4 regions of the Ruegeria sp. AL11 genome follow, and region 1 is predicted to be linked to each of the others. Evidence: riboswitches for the same ligand, from Rfam matches in the RefSeq annotation. Region 1 holds a riboswitch; each other region holds the start of a gene.
The links. A riboswitch is a leader RNA that binds a small molecule or an ion and turns the genes downstream of it on or off. The one in region 1 is predicted to bind cobalamin.
Positions count from the first base shown of each region.

Region 2: another riboswitch for cobalamin. It lies ahead of ACR0IP_RS00315 (DUF1636 family protein); the one in region 1 lies ahead of nrdH (glutaredoxin-like protein NrdH).
Region 3: another riboswitch for cobalamin. It lies ahead of ACR0IP_RS21840 (hypothetical protein); the one in region 1 lies ahead of nrdH (glutaredoxin-like protein NrdH).
Region 4: another riboswitch for cobalamin. It lies ahead of ACR0IP_RS10495 (DUF4198 domain-containing protein); the one in region 1 lies ahead of nrdH (glutaredoxin-like protein NrdH).

Region 1 is NZ_JBQFXO010000011.1:33,223-40,422, reverse strand. Features, by position in the region: gene nrdE (class 1b ribonucleoside-diphosphate reductase subunit alpha) at 1-2,067, opposite strand, end outside; gene nrdI (class Ib ribonucleoside-diphosphate reductase assembly flavoprotein NrdI) at 2,049-2,462, opposite strand; gene nrdH (glutaredoxin-like protein NrdH) at 2,478-2,699, opposite strand; cobalamin riboswitch at 2,785-2,976, opposite strand; gene ACR0IP_RS17645 (DEAD/DEAH box helicase) at 3,065-4,933, opposite strand; gene ACR0IP_RS17640 (hypothetical protein) at 5,171-5,623, shown strand; gene ACR0IP_RS17635 (entericidin A/B family lipoprotein) at 6,955-7,092, opposite strand.
Region 2 is NZ_JBQFXO010000001.1:61,542-68,741, forward strand. Features, by position in the region: gene cobG (precorrin-3B synthase) at 1-52, opposite strand, end outside; gene cobN (cobaltochelatase subunit CobN) at 49-3,342, opposite strand; gene cobW (cobalamin biosynthesis protein CobW) at 3,348-4,403, opposite strand; gene ACR0IP_RS00315 (DUF1636 family protein) at 4,400-4,780, opposite strand; cobalamin riboswitch at 4,864-5,067, opposite strand; gene ACR0IP_RS00320 (NAD(P)-dependent oxidoreductase) at 5,094-6,164, shown strand; tRNA gene ACR0IP_RS00325 (tRNA-Cys) at 6,204-6,277, opposite strand; gene ACR0IP_RS00330 (protein-L-isoaspartate O-methyltransferase family protein) at 6,499-7,152, shown strand.
Region 3 is NZ_JBQFXO010000017.1:31-7,230, forward strand. Features, by position in the region: gene ACR0IP_RS21830 (DNA polymerase III subunit gamma/tau) at 75-1,832, opposite strand; gene ACR0IP_RS21835 (phosphatase domain-containing protein) at 2,002-2,505, shown strand; gene ACR0IP_RS21840 (hypothetical protein) at 2,502-2,909, opposite strand; cobalamin riboswitch at 2,998-3,217, opposite strand; gene ACR0IP_RS21845 (alpha/beta hydrolase family protein) at 3,378-4,235, shown strand; gene rsgA (ribosome small subunit-dependent GTPase A) at 4,279-5,307, opposite strand; RNA gene ffs (signal recognition particle sRNA small type) at 5,465-5,563, opposite strand; gene ACR0IP_RS21860 (bifunctional 2',3'-cyclic-nucleotide 2'-phosphodiesterase/3'-nucleotidase) at 5,603-7,200, opposite strand, start outside.
Region 4 is NZ_JBQFXO010000005.1:261,156-268,355, forward strand. Features, by position in the region: gene fabB (beta-ketoacyl-ACP synthase I) at 1-505, shown strand, start outside; gene ACR0IP_RS10480 (enoyl-ACP reductase FabI) at 511-1,302, shown strand; gene ACR0IP_RS10485 (hypothetical protein) at 1,362-1,541, shown strand; gene ACR0IP_RS10490 (FKBP-type peptidyl-prolyl cis-trans isomerase) at 1,554-1,982, opposite strand; cobalamin riboswitch at 2,232-2,433, shown strand; gene ACR0IP_RS10495 (DUF4198 domain-containing protein) at 2,562-3,347, shown strand; gene cbiM (cobalt transporter CbiM) at 3,354-3,965, shown strand; gene ACR0IP_RS10505 (cobalt ABC transporter permease) at 3,962-4,540, shown strand; gene cbiQ (cobalt ECF transporter T component CbiQ) at 4,540-5,322, shown strand; gene ACR0IP_RS10515 (ABC transporter ATP-binding protein) at 5,319-5,969, shown strand; gene rplQ (50S ribosomal protein L17) at 6,074-6,493, opposite strand; gene ACR0IP_RS10525 (DNA-directed RNA polymerase subunit alpha) at 6,611-7,200, opposite strand, start outside.

The DNA.
Region 1 (7,200 bases):
CAGACGCACGTAGTAGATAGTTTTGATGCCTTTCTTCCACGCGTAGATCTGCGCGCGGTTGATATCGCGGGTCGTGGCCTCGGCAGGGAAGAACAGGGTCAGCGACAGTCCCTGATCCACATGTTCGGTGGCCGCTGCGTAGGTGTCGATCAGCGCCTCTGGGCCGATCTCATAGGCGTCGCGGTAGTATTCGAGGTTTTCATTGCTCATGAAAGCCGCCGGATAATAGACGCGGCCGATCTTGCCCTCTTTGCGGATTTCGATCTTCGAGACGATGGGGTGGATCGAAGAGGTCGAGTTGTTGATATAGCTGATCGACCCGGTGGGCGGCACCGCCTGAAGGTTGCGGTTATAGAGGCCGTGTTTCATCACATCGGCCTTCAACGCTGCCCAGTCGTCGCTTGTGGGCAGGGTCATGCCGTCGAACAGAGCCTTCACCCGATCGCTTTCGGGAAGCCAGTCACGGGTGGTGTATTTGTCGAAGAATGTGCCCGAGGCGTAGTCGGAGGTCTCGAACCCCTTAAACGACGCCTTGCGTTCCTGCGCCAGTTCGCAGGAGGTGCGGATCGCGTGATAGGCTATGGCCGCGAAATACACGGACGTGAACTCGACCCCCTCTGGCGAGCCATAGTGGATATGTTCGCGTGCCAGAAACCCGTGCAGGTTCATCTGTCCCAGTCCGATTGCGTGGCTTTCATCATTGCCCCGACGTACCGACGGCACCGAGTCAATCGCCGACATCTCGGACACCGCTGTCAGCGCGCGGATCGCAGCGCCGACAGTGCGGCCCAGATCACCGCCATCCATCGTCTTGGCAATATTCAGCGAGCCGAGGTTGCAGGAGATATCCGTGCCCAGATGGGAATAGCTGAGGTCATCGTTGAACTCGGAAGCTTCATTGACCTGCAAAATCTCGGAGCACAGGTTCGACATGTTGATCCGGCCCGCAATGGGGTTCATCCGGTTCACCGTGTCTTCGAACATCACGTAGGGATAGCCGGATTCGAACTGAATCTCTGCGATGGTCTGGAAGAATTCACGCGCGTTGACTTTGGATTTACGGATGCGCTTGTCATCGACCATCTCGTGATATTTCTCGGTCACCGAGATTTCCGAGAACGGCACGCCGTAGACCTTTTCCACGTCATGGGGCGAGAACAGGTACATATCGGCGTTCTTTTTCGCCAACTCGAAAGTGATATCAGGGATCACCACACCGAGGCTCAGCGTTTTGATCCGGATCTTCTCATCCGCGTTTTCGCGCTTGGTGTCGAGGAAGCGCATGATGTCCGGGTGGTGCGCGTTCAGATACACCGCACCCGCGCCTTGCCGCGCACCCAGCTGGTTGGCGTAGGAAAAGCTGTCCTCCAGCAGTTTCATCACCGGGATCACGCCGGAGGATTGGTTCTCAATGCCCTTAATCGGCGCGCCATGCTCGCGGATGTTGGTCAGCAGCAGCGCTACGCCTCCACCACGTTTGGACAGTTGCAGGGCCGAGTTGATGCCGCGCCCGATGCTCTCCATATTGTCCTCAAGCCGAAGCAGGAAGCACGAGATCAACTCCCCGCGTGAGGCTTTCCCGGCGTTCAGGAAGGTGGGTGTGGCGGGCTGGAAGCGGCCGTCGAGGATTTCTTCCATGAAGGACAGGGCCAGTGCCTCATCGCCGCGCGCCAGCGCCAGCGCGGTCATGACGACGCGGTCCTCATATCGTTCCAGGAACCGCTGCCCGTCACGGGTTTTCAGCGTATATGAGGTGTAATATTTGAACGCGCCCAGAAAGGTCGGGAACCGGAACTTCTTGGCATAGGCCGCGTCCCAGATTTTGCGCATGAAGTTCTTGGAATACTGGTCCAGAACGGCCTCTTCATAGTAGCCCTCGTACACCAGATACCCCAGCTTTTCATCCAGCGAGTGGAAGAACACGGTGTTCTGATTCACATGCTGCAGGAAATACTGCCGCGCGGCCATACGGTCGGCATCGAACCGGATCTTCCCCTCACCATCGTAGAGGTTCAGCATCGCGTTCAACGCGTGATAGTCCTGCTCGTTTACGCTGCTGTCGAGCATAGGTTTCTCCCTAGTTTTTCCAGCCCGGCGCGGACGCGGGCGATGTCGGTCTCTGTTCCGGCCAGCTCGAATGTGTAGAGCAGCGGTACGTTGCATTTCTGGGCGATGATGCGACCGGCCAAAGCGTAGGTCGCACCGAAATTGCGGTTGCCTGTGCCGATCACCCCAACGATCCCGGCACGTCTGTCCGGGTCGTTCAGGAACCGGATCACCTGTTTCGGAACCGCCCCGCGCCCGTCGCCATCGGCATAGGTGGGGCTGATCAGTACATAGGGGTGTCCGGGGTCAGGCAGCGGGTCCATTCCATTCGGAATGCGGAAAGAGGTCAGGCCCAGCCGCGAGACAAAGCGGTGGGTGTTTCCGGATTTCGATGAGAAATAGACCAGCGCCGGGATCGGCGCGGCCATGGGTCAGGCCAGTTGGGCGATCATGTCCGGGCGGAAACCCGACCAGTGATCACTGCCCGCCACAACGACAGGGGCCTGACGATAACCCAGCTCGGTCACATGGGTCATGGCGCTGTCATCTTGGGTCAGGTCGATGACGTCATAGGTGATGCCTTTTGCATCCAGCGCTCGGGTGGTGGCGGTGCATTGTACGCATGCGGGTTTAGAATATACGGTAATGCTCATGTCGTCCTCTGTCCTTTTAATGAATGCCGAGGACGCTGCGGGCAAAATGAACCCTGAACACGCCCCCGAACCCTCCGTTCGCGGTTCTCTTTCTTTGCTTGCGGCAGGTCTCCTGGCTCGCGGATTGATGTTTTGACTGGCCTTCCCAAAAGCACGCTTTCAGTGGCGTATTCAGCCGAACTATCCGCTTACAGTTGCGGGGGCAGCGCCGGTTTTTCACCGGTTTCCCTCTTAGCTTTCAACAGGAATCGAAAGAACCGAAGCAACACCATATTGGGGTTGGTGGTGGCGTGTTGTCAATATATGGTGTGGCGAAGAAAATAAATTTCTTCGCTTGCACAACCAGCCACGTGCGCTAAGGCGGTCTACTTTTTCCGCTTGGGCATCGCGTTGCCACCCTTCATCGCAGCCGCACGTGCGCGGTTTTTCTTGCTGCTTGGCTTGCCTTTGGGCGGAGGCGGGCCTTTCGGACGGCGCGCAGGTTTCTTGTGCTGATCGCCCGAGGGGGCCTCATCCCGTTTGGGCCGCGTTTCGGCCTTGGGTTTCTCGGCCGGTTTCCGGCGTGGTTTTGCGGGCTGTGGCTCAGCCACGCGGGCCGGGCGTTCGTGGCGCTTCTTGCCTTTGATGTCGCGCTTGGGACCTTTGCGGCCACCACCGGCAAGGGCAGGCGGCGCGTCCAGTTGCACCAGGGTCTTGGTGCCTTCGACCGTCATCTCGGGGCCGATGGCTTTCAGGAAGCCTTCAACGCTGCTTTCGCGAATCTCGATGTAGCTTTCGGTGTCAGCAATGCGGATCGCGCCGATATCGTCTTTGGTAATCTTGCCCGCCTTGCACAACATGGGCAGCAAATAGCGAGGCGAGGCGTTTTCGTTGTGTCCCTCCGACAACGAAAACCACACGCTTGGGCCGAAGGGAACGTTCGGCTTTGGCGCGGTATCTTGTGCGTCGCTCAGCTCTTCGGGGGCGGAGTGCTTGCGCCCGTATTGACGCAGATAGGCCGCCGCCAGTTGCTGCGGTGAAAAGCGCGAGACCAGATCATCGACCAGAGCACTTTCGCCCTCGGTCACATCTACGGTCCAGTCGTCCGAGTTGAACATCCGCTGCATGTCCTGCGCCTGAACCTGATCGGCTGAGGGCGCAGACCCCCAATCGGCGGTCAGCTTGGCGAATTTCAGCAGGCGCTGCGCCTTTTTGAACGATGCGGGCGGCACGATCAGCGCGCTGACGCCTTTTCGCCCGGCGCGTCCGGTTCGGCCCGAGCGGTGCAACAGCGTTTCATGGCTGTTCGGCAGTTCCGCGTGGATCACCAGATCAAGGTTCGGCAGGTCGATGCCGCGTGCGGCCACATCGGTCGCCACACAGACGCGGGCGCGTCCGTCGCGCATGGCTTGTAGCGCGTTCGAACGTTCGCTTTGCGTCAGCTCTCCGGACAGGGCCACGACCGAGAATCCACGATTCGACAGCCGCGCCGTCAGGCGGCTGACCATGGCGCGGGTGTTGCAGAAGATGATGGCATTGGGGGCCTCATAGAAACGCAGCACGTTGATGATTGCGTTCTCACAATCGCGCGGGGCCACATTCATCGCGCGGTATTCGATATCGGCATGTTGCGTGCGCTCGCTGACGGTGCTGACACGCTCGGCATCGCGCTGATAGCGGGCGGCGAGGGAGGCGATGGCGCGGGGAACCGTGGCGGAAAAGAGCAGTGTCTGACGCTCAGACGGGGTCTGTTCCAGAATGAACTCAAGATCTTCGCGGAAGCCCAGGTCGAGCATTTCGTCGGCTTCATCCAAAACCACTGCGCGGACAGCGGTCAGGTCAATCGACTCGCGCATGATATGGTCGCGGAGACGGCCCGGCGTTGCGACCACGATATGCGCACCGCGAGCCAACGCTCGCCGCTCGTCTCGCATATCCATGCCGCCAACACAGGACGCAATTAACGCGTCTGCATCCGCATAGAGCCACGCCAGTTCGCGTTTGACCTGCATCGCCAATTCGCGCGTCGGCGCGATGACCAGCGCCAAAGGCGCGCCCGCCGCATCGAATACATCCGCGTCGCCCAAAACGGTCGGGGCGATGGCGAGGCCGAAGCCAATGGTTTTCCCCGACCCGGTCTGTGCCGAAACCAACATGTCTCGGCCTTCCAAGCCGGGCGCGGATACGGCGGTTTGGACAGGGGTCAGCGTGTCATACCCTTTGCGATCAAGGGCGTCTTGAAGTGTCTGTTTCATGGCTCGGCTCTTTGGGATGCTGCGGTCACCCTCAGAGCGTCTAATACGCGGATGATCGTCGAAGGGCTCTCCTTACCGAGTGAGGCGCCGGATGTATAGAGCGGAAAGCGGGCTGCACGATCAAACACAGCATGAACGCTTGATGAAGGTTCCTTCAGGAAAGTTGTAACCCGCCGCACTCTTCCCAATCTGTTGAACACAGCCAGAGATGGCACCGATTTCAGGGAGAAAGAGACCATGACCAGATTTATGACTGCCGGAGCAGCCGCTCTGGCCACGAGCCTAGCCCTTGGTACTGCCGCTGCTGCCGAAACCACGCCTGATCTGCGCGGTGTTTGGACGGCCAGTCAGACTACAGTTTCGCCGTCGAATTCGGCTACCGGCGATGCTCCGCGATTTAACCAGTCGGAATGGGTGCTCGAAATTCAGGCTCAGAACGACAATGTGTTCTGGGGACCGAGTATGTGGCGTCGCAATGCCATGGATGACTGGACGATGTACGAGGCCACCGGTTCCATCAGCCAGGATGGCTCGGGAAAGATCGGGATCGTCGAAAGCTCGGCCGAGCCGGCGATTGGCGTAAACGCCTTGATCGACGCGCGCTACGAGGATGGGCGAATCTACGCGGATTTCCGTAGCCTACGCACTGGAACAACCTACAGCACCGTTCTGGAACGTCAGGTGAACTGAAGCGTTTCCGGCCCGGCCGGATTTTAGGGGGTACAGACTGTCGCCCGATTGTGACTGCGACAGAATAGTAGGTAAACCGTCCGGGTCGGAACGCTTCTCAATATCGGAAAACTCGTCTCCACAGGGAGGAGTCGGACCGGACGGTGATTTCGCCGAGCGCGACAGGATCCAGTATATGCTGGGTTTACACGCGGTGTTCCTCGACTCGGGGTATTCGGATCTCGCGATCCTTCAGCGCGAAGTCGCGCGCGGTGAAAAATTCGCCGTCCGGTCCAAGCCCCATTTCATAATGGCATCCTATCCGCAGTATGCCGCAGATTCTGCTGGGAGGATTTGCCCAGTCGATCTTTTGCGAAGATATCTGCTTTCCCTCCCCGACCGACATCAGCACGGTCGGTGTTTTTATAGCGTCGGCTAAGGATCAATACCGGGCGCAAGCCTCGCTCTGAAAACCGTCTTGTTCATTTGTTCGACAGCGTAGGTGATTAGGTAGGGAGTTTAGCCCTGTTTCAGTCCGAACGATTCGGTTTTGCGGACGTTGTGGCGTTGCCAGTTTCTGGAATTTGCGATCAGTTTATTGTCTGTTGCCCTTTTGCGTCTGCAGCAAATCGCAAAATTCCGGTCAGAATTTGGTGAAAAGAGTTTTGCATTTCTAACCCTAGGTGGTTGTCAAGAAATCCGGAGTTATCCACAGTACCCTCCCGGCAGATATCAACAACTTATCCCCGTCTGATTTCCATGCTGCAGTGCTATTTTCTTGCCCGATAGCGGGTGCAATGCAAGATTGGTTTTACCGCTGGAGTTCCTCGGATCAGAAGGCGGGATGCAAAGGCCAAGGGGGTCTGCGCAGGGGAGTTTGATCTTAGGATTGACGTTCTTTTGCAAGGGCTTACCGGTGGGGGGTGCATCGAGTTGGGGCTTCGTGCCTTGGGTCGACGGATCATCTACTCAAATGGGCTTTGTGCGTCGCAGCGACTTTCGAGTTTGTGGCGGCGGCTGCGGTTCCTTCGGGGGCCGGGGCAACTGGTTCGAAGTGGTCTTAGGACAAACTTCGTCCGGGTAAGGCGTCAGGGGTTGCCCGCAAGGGCGCATGCAAAGACCGCGTCTGCGCACCTGACGCCTTTTCCCTTGCTGGCTTCATGCAGGCTACCACCCACCCCTCGTCAGAATGGGAACGGGGCTCTTTCGCATGTGCAAAAGAGCCCCGTGTTAACGTCAGATGATGCAATGCCGCGTCTATGCACCTGTGCTTGCATAATAGCCAGTTCAGCCCACCGCATCAACAATATATTGCGTGCGTCATCCTGCGACCCGCAAGATGAAGGCATAGATCAGAGGTTTTCCTGCACGTCCGAGGCTGCGTTCTGGATCGCATCGCCCGCTTTTTCGATGTCTTTACCTGCACCTTTGGCGGTTTCGCAGGCGGTCAGTGCAAACAGGCTCAGGCCAATCAGAATTGCGCGGATCATGTTTTTCTCCTTCATGCTCGATCAGGCCTTCGGTAGCAGTATCTTACTGAGGAGGCTAGCACTTTTGCGGTTTACCGAGGGTCGCGCTGCGTCTACGCCTGCGGCCTG
Region 2 (7,200 bases), on a different contig from region 1:
GGGCGCCGGGGCACCAACCTTGGACGACTGGTTTTGGGGTGGGCGCGCTCATCCCAGCCCCTCCAGATCCGCCCGGATCGAGTTGCGCCGCGTATTCCACAAACCGGCATCCAGCAAGGCGCGGAACCGGTCCTGCATGGCCTGATGGGCCTGCGGATTGGCCTGCTGCAGGAAGGCATCCACATCTTCATCGCCCAGTGTGGCATCGTGGTAGAGGTCGAACAGATGCGGCGCAACGGTGCCCGACAGATGCGCAAACGAGGCCATGTGATCCAACGTCGCCGCGATCTCGGCCGCGCCCCGGAAGCCATGCCGTTGCATCCCGGCGATCCAGTCCGGATTGGCAGCGCGGGCGTGGACGACGCGGCTGATCTCTTCCGGCAAGGTGCGGGCGCGAGGTTTTTCGGGATTGGTATTGTCCAGATGATACAGCTGCGCGGTCCCACCCGTGGCCTTCTTGGCGGCGGCAAAACCGGCCTCGTGCGTGGCGTAGTCATTGGCCAAAAGCAGGTCTGTCTCGGTCAGGTCCTGCAGGTGAACAAAACTGTCGGCATGCGCCACGCGTTGGGTGATGCCCGCCTTGTCCTGAACGATATTCTCACCCTCCAGCGCAAAAGAGCTGGCCTCAAGCCATGCCTCACCCGCCTGTGCGCGCGCCTCGTCGGTGTACACTTCGGACAGTTGGGTCATGTTAACGCCATAGCTTCCGGGAGCGGGGCCGAACACGCGGGCCGACGGTGCCTGACCGGCATAGGGGTTCCAGTCGGTCGCCTCATCCCGCGCGGTCAACGCGCGGATGGCCTGACCGTAAAGCGCCGAGAGGGTTGGGAAGACGTCCCGGAACAGGCCCGACACACGCAGCGTCACGTCCAAGCGCGGGCGGCTGAGATCGGTGATCGGCAGCACCTCGATCCCCGAGACTCGTTCCGAGCCTTTGTCCCAGACCGGTTTCACGCCCAGCAGGTGCAACGCCATGGCGAATTCCTCGCCTGCCGTGCGCATCGTGGCCGAGCCCCACAGGTCTACTATTAGCCCCTTGGGATAGTCGCCTTCTTCCTGAAGGTGACGGCGGACCAGTTCCTTGGCCAGTTTGACGCCTTGGGTGTAGGCCGCCCGCGTGGGAACCGAGCGGGGGTCGGTGGTATAGAGGTTCCGCCCGGTCGGCAGAACATCCGAGCGACCGCGATAGGGGGAACCGGACGGCCCGGCCTCGATCCGTTTCCCGGCCAGCGCGTCGATCAGAGCGTTGCGTTCCGCATGGGCCGAAGGCGCGGGGTCGAAAGTACCGGGAACCTCAGGCGCACGGCCATAGATATGCAGCCCGTCGCCGAACTGGCTTTCTTTGATATCGCAGACAAAGCGGTCGATGCGGGTAATCGCCTCGGCGGTGCAGGTGGCCTGATCGAGACCCAGATCGCTTTCCAACCCGATGGCTTGTGCCTCGTCGCGGATATTTTCCTGCAGGCGGTCACGGCGTTTGGGATCAAGCCCGTCTGCGTTCGAGAACTCATCAAGCAGAGACTCCAGACGTACCATACGATCTGGGGTGCCGCTTTCCTTCATAGGGGGCGGGATATGGCCCAGCGTCACGGCCCCGATCCGACGCTTGGCTTGCGCGGCCTCGCCTGGGTCGTTGACGATGAAGGGGTAGATCACTGGCAAGTCGCGGATCAGCGCCTCGGGCCAGCAATTCGCCGACAGAGCAACGGACTTGCCCGGAAGCCATTCCAGAGTGCCATGCGCGCCGATATGGATCAAAGCGTCTGCGCCCAGCCCCTTGCGCAGCCACAGATAGAAGGCGACGTAGCTGTGACGCGGGGTGCGAGACAGGTCGTGATAGTCGTCATTGCGCAGCTCGGGTGTGCCGCGTTCGGGCTGTAGAGCAACGAGCGCGTTGCCTCGGCGCAGGGCGGTGAAGTGGAACGCGCCTTCAGTAAAAACCGGGTCGTCTTCGGGCTTGCCCCAAACGGTTTGGAGATCGGCCCGCAGTTGCTCAGGCAGGTCAGCTAGGGCTGCCTGATAATTTTCCAAAGACCATGAAATGCGCGCGTCCAGCAGGGTTTTCGCAATCGGCTCAGCCGGTGCGGTGCTGTAGCCCTCGGCCTGAAGATCGGCCAGCATCGCCTCGGCCGAGGCCAGCGCGTCGAGGCCCACCGCATGCGCCATTTGCCAGTCCTTGCCGGGATAGGTCGACAGCACCAGCGCGGGCACTTGATCTACCTTGGGCTTGTCATGCAGATTCAACCAGCCGGCGACGCGGTCGATAATCGCTTCGATCCGCTCTTGCTCAGCCCGGTGGGCAAAGCGGGAATATTCCAGATGCGGATCGCGCTTGCCAGGCTCCTTGAACGAGGCAATGCCCGCCGAAATACGCCCGTCCACTTCGGGCAGCACCACATGCATGGCGAGATCGGCGGGGGAGAGGCCGCGTTCCGCCTCGGCCCAAGCCTTGCGGCGGGACGTGGCGAGGGCCATCTGAAATACCGGCACGCCCGCCGCGTCCAAAGGGGATGTACCCGACGAGCCTTTGCCTGAGAAGGAGGTGGCGTTGATGATCGCCGAAGGCTTCAGAGCGACGATGTTGTCACGCAGCCATTCAGCGGCGGCAGGTGCTTTGAGCGAGGGCGCGAATAGGCCCACCGCCTCGAACCCGCGACCCCGTAAGCTGCGGATCACGGCGGCAACAGGGGCGGTATCTGCCGAGGTTAGATAGGCGCGATAGAACGTGACGACGATACGTTTTGCGTCGTCCGAAAAGGCAGTTTCAACCGGAATCACGCCGCGATCAGGACACCACGCGCCAGATTCGGGCAGGGTTTTAGCCCCCATAACCGGGCCGGCATAGAGCCCCGCCGCCAATGCCATCTGCGCCAAGGCGGCCTGCGCTGCGACTTCACCGCCGGTGTCGCAGAGATGTGCCAGACGCCGCAGGGTCGAGACGGGCAGGGTGGAATACTCATCCAGCCGCGTATCCTCACGCCCGTCGGCGGGCAGGACGGCCAGCGCGATCCCCTTGGCCTGCGCCAGCGACAGAACTTGCTGCAACCCGTAGGCCCAGTAAGGCACGCCACCAATCAGGCGGATCAGAATGCCCTTGGCGCCCTCAAGCGTCTGTTCCACGTATGTGTCGACGGACAGAGGGTGTTTCAGCGCCGTCAGATTGGCCAGTCGCAGGGTCGGCATCCGCCCCTCCGGCCCGCCACCACGGTGCCAGCCTGCCGCGAAAGCGCCAAGGTCGCTGTCCGAGAAGGACAGCACCACCAAATCCGCCGGGCTCTGGCCCAGATCGGTTGGGGTTTCTGTTTCTTCTAACCCGTGGCTTTCGCGGAAGACGACGTGCATTGGTCTTACTCAGCGGCCTCGGTGACACCAGCGAGGATATCGCGGATTTCTGCTTCTCTGATGTCGTCATGTTCGGCGATCACCACCATACGCGAGCGGCGGTCTTCACCGGGCTCCCATGGACGGTCATACTGGTGACGCACACGAGCACCCACGGCCTGAACCAGCAGGCGCATAGGCTTGCCTTGAACGGCGGCATAGCCTTTGACGCGCAGGATGTTCAGCTCATTGGCCAGACGCTCGATCTTGGCGACCAGATCGGCAGGATCGGACTGTTCCGGCAGATCAACGATGATGCTTTCGAAATCGTCATGCTCGTGATCGTGGTGACCGTCGTGATGCGATGGGCGGGCGTCCATGTCATCCTCAGCAGCTGCTTCCAGACCAAGAACAACGCGGACGTCCACGGCACCTTCGGCCACTTCGACAACGGGCATCGGGCGAGGGGCTTCGGCGGCGATGATCTCTTTCGCTTTTGCCACGCCTTCGGGACCGGCCAGATCAGGCTTGGTCAGCAGGATGATGTCGGCGCAGGAAATCTGATCCTCAAACACCTCGGATAGGGGCGTTTCGTGGTCGATCGAGTCATCGGCCAGACGCTGAGCGTCCACCGCTTCGACATTCGGCGCAAAGCGACCGGCGGCGACGGCCTCGGCATCGGCCAGCGCGATCACGCCATCAACGGTGATCTTGGAACGTATATCGGGCCAGTCGAACGCCTTCAGCAACGGCTTGGGCAGGGCGAGGCCAGAAGTTTCGATCAGGATGTGATCGGGGCGCGGCTCCAGCGCCATCAGGGCTTCGATAGTCGGGATGAAATCATCGGCCACGGTGCAGCAGATGCAACCGTTCGCTAGTTCCATGATGTTTTCCGCCGGACAATCCGGGATCGCGCAGGATTTCAGGATGTCGCCATCGACGCCAACATCTCCAAATTCGTTGACCACAACGGCCAGACGCTTGCCCTGCGGGTTCTGCATCAGGTGCTTAACCAGAGTCGTCTTGCCCGAGCCCAAGAAGCCAGTGATCACGGTGACGGGGAGTTTTTCCAAGTTGCTCATTTCAGGGCTCCAATCGGGGGAATGCGGGCTGCGCAGTTTTTGCGGAAATGTTCAGGGCGCTCACGCCATTTGACCAAGCCGTCCTCGGTCGCGAGGTACTTGGTGGCGCCGTCAACGATCACGTCGACATGCTCGGTTTCGTTCAAATGTTCATAGACGAAGGTCCAGCGATCCGGGCCGCCGCGCAGCACGATGGAACAGCCCTCGTTGCAGTTCGACAAGCATTCCACGGCTTTCAGGGTAATCCCTTCCGGCAGCTCCGCCTGTTCAAGCGCCTTGTGCAACAGGGTGCCGGGGCGTTGCGCATCGTCTTCAACGGGCAGCCCGCGTCGACAGGTGGTGCAAACCAGCAATTCGACCGGAGCGGTCTCGGTCATGTCTCTCATCCCCCCAAATCCTCATCGTGGGGGACGGGGTTTCATGCGGGTCCCTTGACCCGACACCGGAACACCCCGTCCGGTTTCATCTTCGGGCGCTGGCAGGTCTCCCGGCTTGCGGATGTCAGAGTTGTCCTCTGTCGGATGTCCCGCCTTCCCGGCTTTGCGCCAGTGGCTTGGGCACCCTCTCCGGTCACGGTCGCGGGGGCGGCTGCGCTTGGCGGAAAACCCGTTGACGCATTCCCTTTTCATCTGTTCTCACAGACACCAACACGAGGCTCATGCGGCACGCACCCGCAGCTTGTCAAGCGCGATGCAGCCCAGACCGCTGCGGCACGTTGAAAAGCGACCTGCCAGCGTCGCTAGGCGGCATGAACATGGCGCTGATGCATGGTCGCATGGCCTCAAATCGCAAACGGAGGCGAAATCCATGAAAGTAGGTTTTATCGGGCTTGGGAATGTGGGTGGCAAGCTGTCGGGGTCATTGCTGCGCAATGGAATCGATCTGACAGTTCATGACCTGAGTTCCGATCTGGTCGAGGCCTTTGTCGCGCAAGGCGCCAAAGCGGCTGAAAACCCAGCCCAGATGATGCGCGATTGCGATGCTGTGATCACCTGCCTACCGTCGCCTGCGGCCTCGGACGCGGTGATGCAAGAGATGCTGCCTGAGGTTGGCCCCGGTAAGATCTGGATGGAGATGTCCACCACCGACGAGGCTGAGGTCAAGCGGTTGGGGGCATTGGTTCTGGAGCGCGGAGGGGCCGCCGTCGATTGCCCTGTCTCGGGTGGCTGCCACCGTGCGGCGACCGGCAATATCTCGATCTTCGCTGGCTGCGATCGCGACACCTTCGAACGCATTCTGCCCTTCCTTACGACCATGGGGCGGCGCGTTCTGCACACCGGAGAGCTCGGCTCAGCCTCGGTTCTTAAGGTGCTGACCAACTATCTGGCCACAGCCAACCTGATCACTTGTGCTGAAGCGTTGGTCACCGCCAAGGCCGCCGGGATGGATTTGAACACCACCTATGAGGCCATCAAAATCTCGTCGGGGACATCGTTCGTGCACGAAACCGAAAGCCAGGTGATCCTGAACGGTTCGCGCGATATTTCGTTTACGATGGATTTGGTGAAAAAGGATATCGGCCTCTTTCAGGACGTCGCCGATCGCGCCGGTGTTCCGCTGGAAATCAATCCGGTGATGATCAAGATCTTTGAAGACGGCATCGCCCGGTTTGGCGAGCGTGAGCTGTCGCCAAACATCATCAAACGCCTGGAAGAGGCCACGGGCTTGGACATCCGCGCACCGGGTTTTCCTACGGAAATGCAGGACGATGAGCCGGAAGAACCAGGGTACGAGGTTGTGCCTCAGGGGCGTTCCTTCTGAAAACTGATTTCCAGAGATGTTATTTAGAGGAAGGGGATGTGGAGGCGAGTACCGGAATCGAACCGGTGTACACGGATTTGCAATCCGCTGCGTCACCACTCCGCCAACTCGCCTTTTCAAGTAAAATCAAATACTTGCCGTGGTGTGATGGGCGTTTTAGCAGCTTTCATCGGGGGCGTCCAGAGGATTGCCGTCGATTTTGGGCCGCAAATCAATATTTGTGGGCGGCCGGTCTAAACGGATCGTGAACCAGGCTTGCGGCATCTGGGCCGTTGTCGAGACAGGTCGAGTGTGGCACAAGCCATTTATCCAAGGGATTGAAAAGAGAGATCAGATGTCAGATTTCGCAGCCCGGCGCCGCACCATGGTTGATACGCAGGTACGACCCTCGGATGTGACCAAGTTTCCAATTATCGACGCGATGCTGTCCGTTCCGCGTGAAAGCTTTGTGCCAACTGCACAGCGCGAAGCGGCCTATGTCGAAGGGTTGATCGATCTGGGCAACAACCGCTGCATTCTTGAGCCGCGCACTCTAGCCAAGATGTTGGATGCGCTGAATATCTCCAATGAAGAAATGGTCCTCGATATCGCGTCGGCCTACGGGTATTCGACCGCAATCGCCGCTCGAATGGCGCAGCTGGTGGTAGGCGTCGAATCCGACGAACATCTTGCCTCTGAGGCGCAAAGCGTGCTGACGGAAGAAAACGTCGATAATGCCGTCATCCATGTAGGTCCTCTTGAAGAAGGGGCTGCCGAGCATGGCCCTTATGACGTGATTATGATACAAGGTGGTGTCGAACATGTGCCCGACGCGGTGCTGGACCAATTGAAGGATCAGGGCCGGATCGCATGTCTATTTGTGGACGGGCAACTGGGTACGGTTCGCATCGGTCGCAAGGCCGGTGGTGTGGTCAGTTGGCGGGATGCCTTCAACGCCAGTGCGCTGGTTTTGGACGGTTTTTCCCAAGAGTGTGCATTTTCGCTATAGTCCGCTGACTGTTGTTTCCACCACCTTGATTAGTTGAACATAAAGACG
Region 3 (7,200 bases), on a different contig from region 1:
CAAGGCCGCTCAGGGTGATCGGCTTTAGCCGATTGCCCGTGGCGGGCGCGGGAGGGTTTTGCTTTTTATAGAGGTCAGTCTTCTTCGAAAGGATCCCATTCATCTTCGACCTCGGGCAGGGCTTCGGTCTCGACTTGGGCGGCGCGTTGTTCCGGTGTTTCGATACGGGTGATTTTGGCCTTGGGGAAACTTGCCAGAACGGCCTGAACCAGCGGATGCGCCGAGGCCTCTTCTTTCAGAGCCAGTTCCGCTTTATCGCGGATTTCGGCGATCGTCGGAGCGTCGCCATCCGATACAATGGACACCGCCCATCTGTTGCCAGTCCAACGTTGCAAGGCCGATCCCAGCCGTGGTGCAAGATCAGTCGGGGCTTGCGCTGAAGGGGTGAACTCGATCCGTCCCGGCTGGTAAGAGACCAGCCGCACGCCGTTTTCGACCTCGACCAGAAGTTTGACGTCTCGGTTGTTCCGGATCAGCTCGACCACATGTTCGAAACTCGGGTATCGCGCCAATGCGGTCTGCGTGTCTTGCGCCAAAGCGGCGACTGGAGCGCCGCCGGACCTGCGTGGCGCAGGGGCGTAGCTTGTAGCGGCGCGGGCTTCAACCGGGGCCGCGCCGTTGCTTTGGATTGGCATCCCGCCGCCTGGGCCGCCGTTGGGGGGCGGAGGCGTATCCTGCAGCCGTTTGATCAACTCTTCCGGGCTGGGTAAGTCGGCCACGTGAGTCAGGCGGATCACAGCCATTTCGGCAGCCATCATGGCGTTGGGGGCGGCTGAAACTTCCTCAAGCGCTTTCAACAGCATCTGCCACATCCGAGTCAGTACCCGCATGGGGAGGGCCTCAGCCATCTGCTGGCCCCGGGCGCGTTCATCCGGGGAAACTGTAGGGTCTTCGGCTGCGTCCGGAGTGATCTTTACAACAGAGACCCAATGAGTGATTTCGGCCAGATCACGCAGCACGGCCAGTGGATCAGCCCCTTCGGCGTATTGGCCACCAAGCTCGGTCAGCGCCCCAGCTGCATCGCCCCGCAGGATCATGTCCATGAGATCCAGAACCCGGCCACGATCCGCCAGGCCCAGCATCGCGCGTACTTGATCTGCCGTCGTCTCTCCGGCCCCGTGCGAGATCGCCTGATCCAGCAATGAGGTCGCGTCGCGAGCAGATCCCTCGGCAGCACGGGTGATCAGCGCCAGCGCATCCTCGGCAATCTCTGCGCTCTCAGCTGAGGCGATCTTGCGCAGCAGGCCGATCATATCCTCGGGCTCGATCCTACGTAGGTCGAAGCGTTGGCAGCGCGACAGAACCGTGACGGGAACCTTGCGAATCTCAGTTGTGGCGAAGATGAACTTCACGTGCGCGGGAGGTTCTTCAAGCGTCTTGAGCAGCGCGTTGAAGGCGCTGGTCGACAGCATGTGGACTTCATCGATGATGTAGATCTTGTAGCGGGCCGAGGCTGCGCGGTAGCGAACACTGTCGATAATCTCGCGAATATCATTCACGCCGGTGCGGCTGGCGGCGTCCATCTCCATGACGTCGACATGACGACCTTCCATGATGGCGACGCAGTGCTCACATTGGCCGCAAGGCTCGGTCGTGGGTCCGCCAGTTCCGTCCGGTCCGATGCAGTTCATGCCTTTCGCAATGATCCGTGCGGTCGTGGTTTTACCGGTTCCGCGAATGCCTGTCATGACAAAGGCTTGCGCGATGCGATCCGCCTCGAACGCGTTTTTGAGCGTGCGGACCATCGCATCCTGACCCACCAGATCGGCAAAGGTTTCCGGGCGGTATTTTCGGGCGAGAACCTGATAGGCGGGGCTGTCTGAGTCGGTCATGTCTGCTCTGGCGGATTCGGAACGTCACCGCAGCGTAGAGGCCCGCGCCGCCCGCGTCCACATGAGTTGAAGAACGATTTTGTTTTGGAAACTGGCGCGTCAGGGGTACACTCTTCAGATTGTGAATCAAGCCTAGAGTCAGGATCAACGCTTCCGGGGGGATGCTGTCATGACGAATTTGGTCATTCATGCTTTGCAAGTGGGCGGGGGCACACTTGCCCTAACGTCGATGCCGGGAAAGGGCGGCGACTATGCAGGCGACCTTGAAACGATTGGAGATTGGAGGCCGGGGCTCGTGCTTTCGATGACAACCGAGGCCGAGCTGGTCCAGTTCGGAGCCCGCGATTTTGGCCGCGACGTTCAGGGTCGCGCCAGCCGCTGGGTGCATCTGCCGATTCAGGATTTCGGCGTGCCACCGTCAGAGGTTGATGCGCAATGGCCCGATGTCAGTGCCGCGGCGCGTCAGGCTTTGTCTGGCGGAGGGCGCGTGCTTGTCCATTGTCAGGGCGGATGCGGTCGCTCCGGCATGGTGGTGCTTAGGTTGATGATCGAATGCGGCGAGGCTCCAACCCAAGCACTGGACCGGTTGCGCAAGCTGCGCCCCTGCGCAGTCGAAACCGATGCACAGAAGCACTGGGCCACCTTGCCCGCCCGAGCTTTGGCGGATTCTTAAGCCGACAGTTGCAGTTCCGCCGGGGCCGGTTTGCGTGGCGCAATCACTGATGCCTCGAGCATGGCGCAGGGCAGGGAAGTCATGGCTGCGGCAGGCAGGCTGCTCGTGTCGGTACCGAACATCAAATCGGCATAGAGATCGAGGACCTCACTGTCGACATCAGGGTCCGCTCCGCAATAGACCCGCACCTGAGACTGGCTGGCCCGAAACCGGGCGTGGCAGCCGTCCGTGCAATGGGTCAGGTCGCTGCTGCCTTCTATTTCGAAATCCGATGTGGTCGCCGGACCGGCTTGGTCCAGCGCGTCAACCATCGAACGCGCCAGCCGTGCAAGTGCAGGGCATGTCTTGCCGGTATGTTGGCAGATGGTTGCTGAGAACCTATGTGTCTTCGTCTTCCAGATCATCCTGCGCCCTCCGCGCGGTGGACAGGGGCTGGGATCAGGTGGGGCAGATAGGGTCTGTCACGGCCTGCCCGGACACCCCGCCCGAGTTTGGGTTATGTTGACGATGGCAGGTCTCCTGACTTGCGGGTCATCGCTTTGCCGACCTTCCCGGCCTTTCGGCCAGTGGCTCTTCGACATCGCTCACCGCTTACAGTTGCGGGGGCAGTCGCGGATTTGGTTCGTCCCGAGCAAGCCGGGGAAAACCGCACCGTGTTCCCTTTTCATCCCGACTTCTTGTGAAAGCCGGGAACCATCGAACCATCGCTAGCGTTCATAACCATTCTGAGTCAAGTTGAACTTTCTGCGCTGCGGAAAGACGATCCGCAAAGTGGACGCGTGGTCAAGCGGGATCGCAGTTGACTTGCATGGGCTGTCTGGGGTCAAGTTGCAATGTGAACTCATCAGTTCAGTTTTCCACCGAGGATGCCCATGTTGGATGCAAACCAAACAGTGCTGATCGAAGATGTTCAGATCCCGGTGGGGGATGGTGCCCTGTCCGGGCGGATCTACCGGCCCGTGGCGCAGCCCGAAACCGTAGTGGTGGTCAACAGCGCGACAGGGGTTCCGCGAGACTACTACAAGCATTTCGCACAATGGTTGGCCTCGGATCGTGATATCGCCTGTCTGATCTACGACTACCGGGAATTCGGGCATTCGAAATCGGGCCCACAGCGTTGGTCGAAGATTTCGATGGCCGATTGGGCGTTGCAGGACATGCCCGCCGCGCGGGCCGAGATGCGCCGACGGTTCCCGCTGGCGCAGCATTGGTCGATTGGCCATTCGCTTGGAGGGATGTTGGGACCGGTACAGCCGGATATCGACAAGATTGATCGCATGATCTGCGTCTGTTCCGGCCTTGTGACACTACGCGATCATCCTTGGCCGTACCGCGCTTTGGCAGGGTTATTCTGGTACGGGCACGTGCCTCTGGTCGTGCGCGGTTTGGGCTACTTGCCCGGCAAGGCTCTGGGGTTCGGGTCGGACCTGCCGCCTGCGGTCTATTGGCAGTGGCGCAAGTGGTGCACCGCGCCGCACAGCTACCTGCCCGAGATGGGAGACACCCTGCCGCATGCCACATGGCAAGATGCGGACACTCCCGTCGACCTGTTCGCCTTCACGGATGACGAGATGGTCCCAGAAGCTGCCGTTTGGCGGTTGGCTGAACTTTACGGGCCAAAGGCGCGCCGTAACCTGCTGTCACCAGAAGAGTTTGACGTTCCGGAAATCGGCCATATCGGTGTGTTTGCCCGCCGCAATGCGGCGCTCTGGCCTCGATTGATCGCTTGATGGGGGGCGCCGGTGGACCGGCGCCCCTGTTTCAGCCCGTGTTTCAATCGCCGCGCCGCGCGGATTTTCCGTGCATCGCGGATCGGACCATCTTGCCGAAAGCCTTGTCGCGTGCCCGCGCCTCGGCCACGGTCTCGGAGTTGCGCTGATCCTCGCGCCGCAGCTTGCGCCAGCGGTCCAGCCGATCTGCATCCAGCGTGCCGACCTCAATCGCGGCCTGCACGGCGCAACCGGGCTCGGCCTCATGCTGGCAATCCGAGAACCGGCAGGCTTGGGCCAGCTCCAGAATGTCCGAGAACACCTCGTCCACCCCGTCCTGCGCATCCAGCAGGCGCAAGGCGCGCATGCCGGGAGTGTCGACCAGCCAACCGCCGTTTTGCATCGGACGCAAGGCACGAGACGTCGTGGTGTGACGGCCGCGGGCGTCATCCTCTCGGATTGCGGCTGTTGCCTGATCCTGCCCGGTCATTCCGTTGGCGAGCGTTGTTTTGCCAACCCCGGATGACCCGACCAAAGCCGCTGTCTGACCTGTCGGACACCATGCCAGAACCTGCTGCAGGTCTAACGCGTCATGCGCGTTGACCGTCAGGACTGTCAAAAACGGTGCCAGCGCTTCGGCCTGTTTGGCGTAGGCTGCTGGGTCCGAGCAGCTATCTGCTTTGGTCAGGACCACGACAGGATAGCAGCCCGCCTGATGCGCCAGTGCCAGATACCGTTCGAGCCGGGGCACATTGAAATCCGCATTGCACGAGCTGACGATGAACAGCACGTCAACATTGGCTGCGATCAACTGCGCCTCGGCCCCGGTTCCGGCAGCACGGCGTTGCAACAGGCTGCGCCGGTCAAGCAGATGCTGAACGCGATTCTTGTCATCGGCCAGCACCCAATCTCCGACAGCAAAGTCGCCGGTAGAGTGACCAGGGGCAAACAGAGATGCTTCACCAGCCTCGTTCATCCCGACCAGACGGTCCCGGTGAACGGCGGTGATACGAAAAGGCGTGAGCTGCGCGTGCGCCGTGTGCTGTGCAGCAAAGTGAGAGGACCATCCCAGGTCCGAAAGAGTAAAAGACATTGGTTTGCCTGTGTTCAGATATAGCAATCCCATCTGATGGCAGACGCGCATCCGTTGGTGATGTGTTCAGGCAATCGGAGAGTTGGGTTTAGAACCGATCTGCCCGAAGGGTGTTTACTACAATCACGAAGCCCTCCTGCGGCTGATGGTTTCTATAAAGTGAGAGGTTGGACATCGACCCAAGCGGGGCTCGTTGTGGCTGCTTCCTTCCGGACCTGACCAGGTTGGCGAGGCGCTCGCCCGCGCCAACCTCTCAGGGCCTGGTATAGGGAAACGATGTGAAAATGACAACCCGTCACAAAGTCAGTCGTATCCTTTCAAAGCCATCGGTATCAGGCCCCAGCAATTCCGGGGAGTACTCGTTTAGCTCGGGCAAATACTTCAATGCTCCGCTGCCGGTTCTTAGGATCGTGTGCGTTCCATAAAGCGGGGCTAAGGAGAATGGGTAAGGAGCCTGATCCAGAGGGTCTGCGAGCAGTCGATCTGACAGGTAGTCCCGCAGTATCTCTTTGATATCCCTGGACGGCAGAGGAATGGCCCGGGCTTTTGTGACGAAAGGGAAATGCCCACCACCGCTGGCGCGATAGTTGTTGAGGGCGACCACAAAGCTCTGGTCGTCGCGGACTATTTGCCCGCCAAAGCACAGGTCGCGTACGCGCTGGGCGGTTGGATCGGTCAAGGCGCCGTTGCTATCGAACCGCGCCGGGCTGGACAGGTCGATCTGATAGGTCACGCCAAACACGACGTCAAAGTTATGCCCCGCCCGGCGGGAATCGGTTATCTCGGTTTCGGCGTCTGGGTGGATCTGGTTGAAAACACCCGCCGACATCTCAAGCCAATCCCGCAGTTGCGCGCCAGTGATATCGACGGCCCGCAACTCGTTGGGAAAGACATGCAGGTCAGCGACGTGACGCAGGCAAATCTCACCCACAGGCACGTCCGTGTAGTTTCGGGGTCCAGCCCGGCCGCCGAATTTGTAAGGAGACACTGCTGACAGAAGTGGAACTCCAGCGAAGGCGTTGCCGTGCAGAAACGGGCGCAAACCCGCAGCTTGCGCCGCAGCCACCAGGGCCAGCCCTCGATCTGGCGCGCAGAAACTGAAATAGCTGTGCAGGCTCTGCTTGGTATGGCTGACAGGTTCGGCCATCATCTTGCGCGTGGCCAGATGAGCGGGCTTGAACATCTCGTTCAGGTCTTTGTCTTCGACCTCATCGGCTGTTTCAACTAGGTCACAGTGGCGATCAGTGATCTGCCAGCGCCCCTCGGGCGACTTGGTCAGGCGCAGGTCCATCACCCCCAAAAAAGATCCGGCAGACCCGGCCATGACCACAGGTGTGCCGTGGACCAGAGCATTTTCGGCATCAACGCCGTCAAGCCCGAGATGCCCCGCGCCCGGCAGTGTCAGGTGCGTGTGACCGGCAACAATCGCGTCAATGCCCTCAATCTCGGCGAGGGGAATCACCGCATTCTCAAGCCCCGGCTGAGTCGTCGATTGCTCCAACCCCGAATGGGCCAGCGCGATGACCAGATCACAGCCTTGCGCGCGCAACGCCTCAGCCGTTCGTCGGGCGGCGGTCAAGATATCCTCGGCAATGAACGTGTCTTTTAGGTGATGCGCCTCCCACATCGTGGTTTGAGGCGGAAGCACTGAAAATACGCCGATTCGGATCGTTTCTTCCTGCGCAACGGACCGGGTCAGAACGACACTGCGCAGCCAAGGCTGCCGGTCGTTCACATGGTTCAGATTGCTGCAAATCACCGGGCAAGGGGCTTGGGTTATTACGCGCTCAAGTACATCCAGCCCGAACCCGAAATCATGATTGCCCAAGCCGATCGCGTCATATTCCAGCGCCTTGAAGGCCTGCATCATCGGGTGCGGGCCATCGTTTTCCA
Region 4 (7,200 bases), on a different contig from region 1:
GGACCATGCGCTGGCGCGCGGTGCCAAGATCTACGCCGAGGTGACCGGCTATGCTGCGACTTCGGACGGTCATGACATGGTGGCCCCGTCCGGCGAAGGCGGTGAGCGCGCGATGCGTCTGGCTCTGTCGACCCTGCCCGAAGGCCGCAAGGTTGGTTACATCAACGCGCATGGCACTTCGACCCCGGTCGGAGATGTGGGCGAAGTTGAAGCCGTGCGTCGTATCTTCGGCGAAGGTCAGGTGCCTCCGATCTCGTCCACCAAGTCGATGACCGGGCACGCACAGGGCGCGGCTGGCGCGCTTGAGGCGATCTTCTGCCTGCTCATGCTGGACAATGATTTCATAACGCCGTCGATCAATGTCGACACACTAGCCGAAGGCATCCAGCCCGGTGAAATTGCAACTCAAGTGGTTGAAAATGCAGGTTTGGATTCGGTCATGACCAACAGCTTCGGCTTTGGCGGCACGAACGGATCCATGATCCTGTCAAAGTATAACGGGTGAACGAGATGTCGGAAGTTCTAAAAGGGAAACGCGGCCTGATCATGGGTGTCGCCAATGACCGGTCGATTGCCTGGGGTATCTCGAAAGCGATGCATGAAGCAGGGGCTGAGCTGGCTTTCACCTATCAGGGCGACGCGTTCGGGAAGCGTCTGCAGCCATTGGCCGAAAGCCTCGGCAGCGACTTCATGGTGGATGCGGATGTCACCGATGACGCCTCGCTGGACCGCGCCTTTGGCGAGTTGGGCGAACGCTGGCCAACCATCGACTTTGTCGTTCACGCGATTGCCTATTCGGACAAGAACGAGCTGACAGGCCGGTTTCTGAACACCACAAGGGCCAATTTCAAGCACTCGATGGATGTGTCGGCCTACTCTTTCATCGAGGTCGCCCGTCGCGCCTATCCGCTGATGAAGGACAATGGTGGCTCGCTGCTGACGCTGACCTACCAAGGCTCGAATCGTGTAGTTCCGAATTACAACGTCATGGGCGTTGCCAAAGCCGCGCTGGAATCGGCGACACGGTATCTGGCCAACGACCTCGGCCCCGAAGGCATCCGTGTGAACGCGATTTCGCCCGGCCCGATGAAGACCCTGGCCGGGGCGGCAATCGGCGGTGCGCGCAAGACCTACAAGTTCTGCGACCAAAATGCACCCATGCGCTCGAACGCTACGCTGGAGGCCGTTGGCGGCACGGCGGTTTACCTGACCTCAGACGCGGGGGCTTGCACCTCGGGCGAGATCATCAGGGTGGATGGCGGTTTCCACGTGCTTGGAATGCCACAGCCGGATTTCATGTGACCATATCTTTCCCAGACGCCGCCAAGATTTGACCATCTTTCGGCGTCAGGGATATGGGCATGAGCAAAACCGACCAGATCCTTGCCAGCAATACGCGTGGCACCCAGACCAGACGGAAAACGGGGTTCCTAAGCCCCCGCGCCCGTGTTCTGCTTTTGACGCTGACCACATTGCTGGTGTTGTTCGTGTTCTTCACGCAACCGCAGGTCCGTGCAGCGCTTGACGGGCTTTGGGGCTAAGACCTCAAGCCTTCAGTTCACCGAGACAACCTCAATATCGAAGATCAGGTCCTGCCCGGCCAGCGGGTGATTGGCGTCCAGCGTCACCGTGGCCTCGTTCGCCTCGACAACCGTTACCGGCAGCGCCTGACCATCGGGGGTCTGCATCTGCAACTGGGTTCCAGGCTCTAGCGGGATGTCGTCCGGAATACCTTCACGCGGAATGTCCTGCCGCATCGCCGGGTTGATCGGACCATAGGCGTCGACACAGGCAATCTCGACCCGCTTCTTGTCGCCAACCGCCAATCCTGGCATCGCGCTGTCCAGGCCGGGTATGATCTGGCCCGAACCGACAACAAACTCTAACGGATCGCGCCCGTCTGAGCTGTCAAAGACAGTCTCGTCCAACAGCGTGCCGGTATAGTGGATGCGAACTGTGTCGCCTTGCTTGATCTCAGACATTGGGCCTCCGGGGCGTGTGGGGAATAGGGCGCCGAACACAAGCGCGCTACGCCGGAGTCTGACTCAGCGCAGGATGCATGCATCTGATTCTGATGTCCAGATTGCGGTGAAGGCGTGCGCGTCCTTTTGTCGTCGCTTACACGCGCGCCTTCAATACCAAGCGTGCAGAACAGGAACATCCGATCCTATCGACAAGATGTTATCGCTGCAGTCTTAAATAGAGATTGACCGGTGATGGGAATCTCTGCCATCAGCGTCCTCATGTCCGGTTCCGGGTTCGCCCGGAGAAAAGGGAATGCGGTGCGGGGAATTCTGATCCACCCAATGCCGCAACTGCCCCCGCAACTGTAGGCGGTGAGCAGGGCTGACACGCCACTGGGTTCCACCCGGGAAGGCCAGCCCCATGCTTTGACCCGCAAGTCAGGAGACCTGCCGGATATGCACCCTCGGAAGGGGTGTGTCACCGATGCTGGGGTGTGCATTGGGCCGATGCCCTTATTTTGGGTACATGGCTCCGTTCGTCCCGATATCAAGCAAGAAACGTGCCGGGGTTGGCACGAAGGACGAAGGAAAGACCTTGTGAAGAAACTATTTTGCACAGCTGCGGCTGCGCTGGCGATTCCAGCGATGGCGCAGGCGCATTTTCTGCTGGAATACACCACCGACACGCTGATCGAGGCGCCGGGCGACGTGCCGGTCAAGCTGATCTTCTGGCACCCGTTTGAAAACGGCCATGTCATGGATCTGGACAAGCCGCAGGAATTCTATGTGATCCACAATGGCGAAAAGACCGACCTGCTGGACACGCTGGAGCCCATCCGGTTTTCGAGCCCCGAAAACGAAGGCGCGGCCTTCCAGGGATCTGTTCCGGTCAAACGTTCGGGCGACTACGTAGTGGTCACCGTGCCTGAGCCCTATTACGAAGAGGCCGAGGATATCTATATCCAGCAGATCACCAAGGCGTTCCTGAACCGCAACGAACTGCCGACCGACTGGATGAACCCCGCAGGTCTGGCGACCGAGATCGTGCCGCTGAACAAGCCCTACAACGTCATCGCAGGTTCGACCTTCACCGGTCAGGTTCTGGCGAATGGCGAACCGGTTGCCGGCGCTGAGATTGAGATCGAGTACATGGCCGCCAAGCCCAGCTTCGACAGCCAAGCCTCGTCCGAGCCTACCGTTTCGCCGATGCCCGGTGGCGCTGTTGTCGCTATTTCCGACGCCAACGGCTATTTCTCCTTCGGTGTCCCGAAAGCTGGCTACTGGGGCTTTGCCGCCCTCGGCGCTGGTCCGGAAACCGAACATGAAGGCAAAGAGCTGAGCCAGGACGCGGTGATCTGGATCCGCGCCTGGGACATGGAGTAACCCCAGATGCACATCGTCGACGGAGCCCTGTCCAACCCGGTCGTCATCGGCGGCGCTATTGCCGCCGCTGGTGGGGTTGCCATGGGCCTCAGGTCGCTGGATCTGGACCGCATCCCCACAGCTGGGGTGCTAGCGGCCAGTTTCTTCGTGGCTTCTCTGATCCACGTGCCGATTGGGCCGTCGTCGGTGCATCTGATCCTCAACGGTCTGGCCGGGCTTCTGCTCGGCTGGGCCGCCTTCCCGGCCCTGTTTGTGGGTCTGCTGCTACAGGCAGTCTTTTTCGGCTTCGGCGGGCTGACGGTGCTGGGGATCAACACGCTCAACATCGCTTTTCCGGCCGTACTAGCGGGGCTGCTGTTTCGACCTCTGATCGGACGCGGTTCGCCTGTTCATGGCGCAATTTGGGGCGGCATTGGCGGCGCCTTTGCCATTGCAGCCACCACTGTCATGGTGGGTATCTCACTGGCCTTGTCAGGGGACGAATTCCTCCCCGCCGCCAAACTGGTCTTCTTTGCCCATGTCCCCGTGATGGTCATCGAGGCCGTCCTGACAGGATTTGCCATCCTTCTGGCGCGAAAGGTCAAACCTGAACTGTTCCTGACCAGGCCCGCCACATGAGACAGCTTGCCCTCATCCTGGCGCTGTGCGCGGCCCCTCTGCCCGCGCTGGCCCACAAGGTGATTGCCGGGGTCTTTGCGTCCGGTGACGCGATCGAAGGGGAAATCGGCTTCTCCAACGGTACCATGGCGACCGATACCGAGGTCGTCGTGACCGATCCAAACGGGGTCGAGCTGGGTCGAGCCACGACCGACGCCGACGGGTTCTTCATCTACACACCCACCGCACCCGTTGCCCATACCTTCTTTGCCGACCTTGGCGCCGGTCACGTGGCCGAGGTCACCATGCCCGCCGAGGACGTCGCCAAGATCATGGGCGTCGCCGTCCAGAACACGCCCGCAGCGTCGCCCACGCTTACGGCAGCCTCGGAGGGCCTCACAGTCGCCTCTCTCAGCGATGAGGAGCGTCAGGCCATCGCGGCCGCCGTGCGTGACGAAATACGCCCTCTGCGTCGGGAAATCGCCGCCTATCGCGAACACAACGACCTCCAGACCATTCTGGGCGGCATCGGATACATCTTTGGCCTGTTCGGGCTGGGTTTCTACCTCGCGGCGCGGAGGAAACTGGCAAGCTGATGGCACACGTATTGGGACCACAGGAACGGACGCTGGCCGAGGCTGGCACGATCGGTCAACGAGGGTTGATCACCGCGCTTGATCCGCGTGTGCGCATCGTCATGTCCGTTTTGTTTGCGGTCGTTGTGGTCTCCCTATCGTCCCTGCCCGCCCTTGCAGCGGCGCTGATGATCGCGCTGTCTCTGCTGGTGCTGTCCCGACTGCCTTGGCGCAAGACGCTCAAGCGGATGGCGATGATGGACAGTTTCATCATCTTTATGCTTGTCCTGTTGCCCTTCACCATGCCCGGCGACCCGATGTTTACCATCTGGGGGTTTCCAGCCAGTTGGCAGGGGTTCTGGAAAGCCGTGGAAATCGCGCTGACCGCCAATGCCGTGATCCTGACCGTGATGGTTCTGGTCGGCACAATGGAGCCTGTCACCTTGGGCCATGCCCTGCACCGGCTGCGCTGTCCGGAAACACTGGTGAATCTTCTGATGTTCACAATCCGCTACATTGATGTCCTACATGAGGAGTACCAACGCCTGAGCGCCGCGATGAAAGTCCGAGGCTTCCGCCCCGGCACCAACTGGCACACCTACCGCAGCTTTGGCTATCTGGTCGGCATGATGCTGGTCCGGGCAATCGAACGGTCCGAGCGCATCCTCGGTGCGATGAAATGCCGGGGGTTTTCGGGCAAGATGCTGTTGATGCAGGACTATAGCATCAACCGACGTGATATTGTCTTTGCTGCCGGGCTTGGAGCCCTCTGTCTAGCCCTGATCCTAGTGGAATTCGCATGACCCTCATCGCGCTGGACAACATCTGCTTTGCCTATCCCGGACAAGCACCGGTTCTGAACGGTGCTAACCTGCGGCTGGAGGCCGGGCAACGCCTGTCACTGACCGGCCCGAATGGAGCCGGGAAATCCACGCTTCTGCGTATCACACTTGGGCTGCAGCGGCCGTCTTCGGGTGCGGTGACCGTCTTTGGCAAACCAAGAAGGGCGGAGGCCGATTTCCACGAAGTTCGCCGCCATATAGGCCTTGTCTTTCAAGACCCCGACGACCAGCTGTTCTGCCCCACAGTGGCCGAAGACATTGCCTTTGGTCCGCTGAACCTAGGCAAGACACGTGATGAGGCGCTTGCCATCGTGGATCGCGTTCTCGGCGATCTCGACCTCCTGCATCTGAAGGAACGGACCACGCATAAACTGTCAGGCGGCGAAAAGCGTCTGATCACGCTGGCGACGGTTCTGGCGATGGAGCCGCAGGCCCTGCTGCTGGATGAGCCGACGAATGCGCTGGACACTAAGAACGAGGCGCGGTTGCTCGAAATCCTGCAATCTCTGCCTCAGGCCATCGTTCTGGTTAGCCATTCTCCTGCATTTCGCGATGCGCTGACCCCAGACAGGCTGGAATTGCGAGACGGCAAGCTGGTCGCTGTGTGAGAAAGCCTATTTTGGGCGCGCCGATGCAAGCAGTTTGTAACTGCGCAAAACAAAAAACCCCGCGTCGAGGACACGGGGTTCTTTTTTGAAAGCTGCTAGCTTTCTTATTCTTCTGCGGCCTCTTCGGCTGCAACGCGGGCTTTGTCAGCCGCGCCTTTGGCGTCGACGTCACGATCAACGAATTCGATGATCGCCATCGGAGCCATGTCGCCATAGCGGAAGCCAGCTTTCAGGATGCGGACATAGCCGCCCTGACGCTCGGCGTAGCGGGGGCCCAGAACTTCGAACAGCTTTGCGACGTCTTTGTCTTCTTTCAGCTGTGCTGCGGCCTGACGACGAGCATGCAGGTCGCCGCGCTTGCCCAGAGTGACCAGCTTTTCGATGACTGGGCGCAGTTCTTTTGCCTTCGGCAGAGTTGTTTTGATTTGCTCATGCTCGATGAGCGAGCCTGCCATGTTTGCAAACAGAGCCTTGCGGTGCTCATGAGTACGATTCAGGCGGCGGTAACCACGTGCGTGACGCATTTTTCAATTCCTATCTTGCGTTTTGCTTTGTCTGGCCGGCGATGCGTGTCACTGGCTCTCCTTGGGGCGGAAGTGCCCATTTAGTCCCCGGACGCCCGGGCATTGGGGAAGACGCGCTTAAAACGCGTCTTCGAATTTCTTCGCCAGATCTTCGATGTTGTCGGGCGGCCAATCCTCGACATCCATGCCGAGGTGCAGACCCATGCCGGACAGCACTTCTTTGATCTCGTTCAGCGACTTGCGGCCAAAGTTCGGGGTGCGCAGCATCTCAGCTTCGGTCTTCTGGATCAGGTCGCCGATGTAAACGATGTTGTCGTTCTTCAGGCAGTTTGCCGAACGGACCGACAGCTCCAGCTCGTCGACTTTCTTCAGCAGCAGCGGGTTGAACTCCAGACCATCGTCCTCGTCCTGGCGGCCAGCCGATTCCGGCTCGTCGAAGTTGACGAAGATCGACAGCTGGTCCTGCAGGATACGAGCGGCATAGGCCAGCGCGTCTTCCGGCGTGATCGAACCGTCGGTTTCGATCTTCAGGGTCAGCTTGTCATAGTCCAGAACCTGACCTTCACGGGTCGGCTGAACGTCATAGGCAACCTTTTTGACCGGCGAGTAGATCGCGTCGATCGGGATCAGGCCGATGGGTGCATCTTCCGGCTTGTTCTTCTCAGCCGAGACGTAACCCTTGCCGGTGTTGACGGTCAGTTCCATGA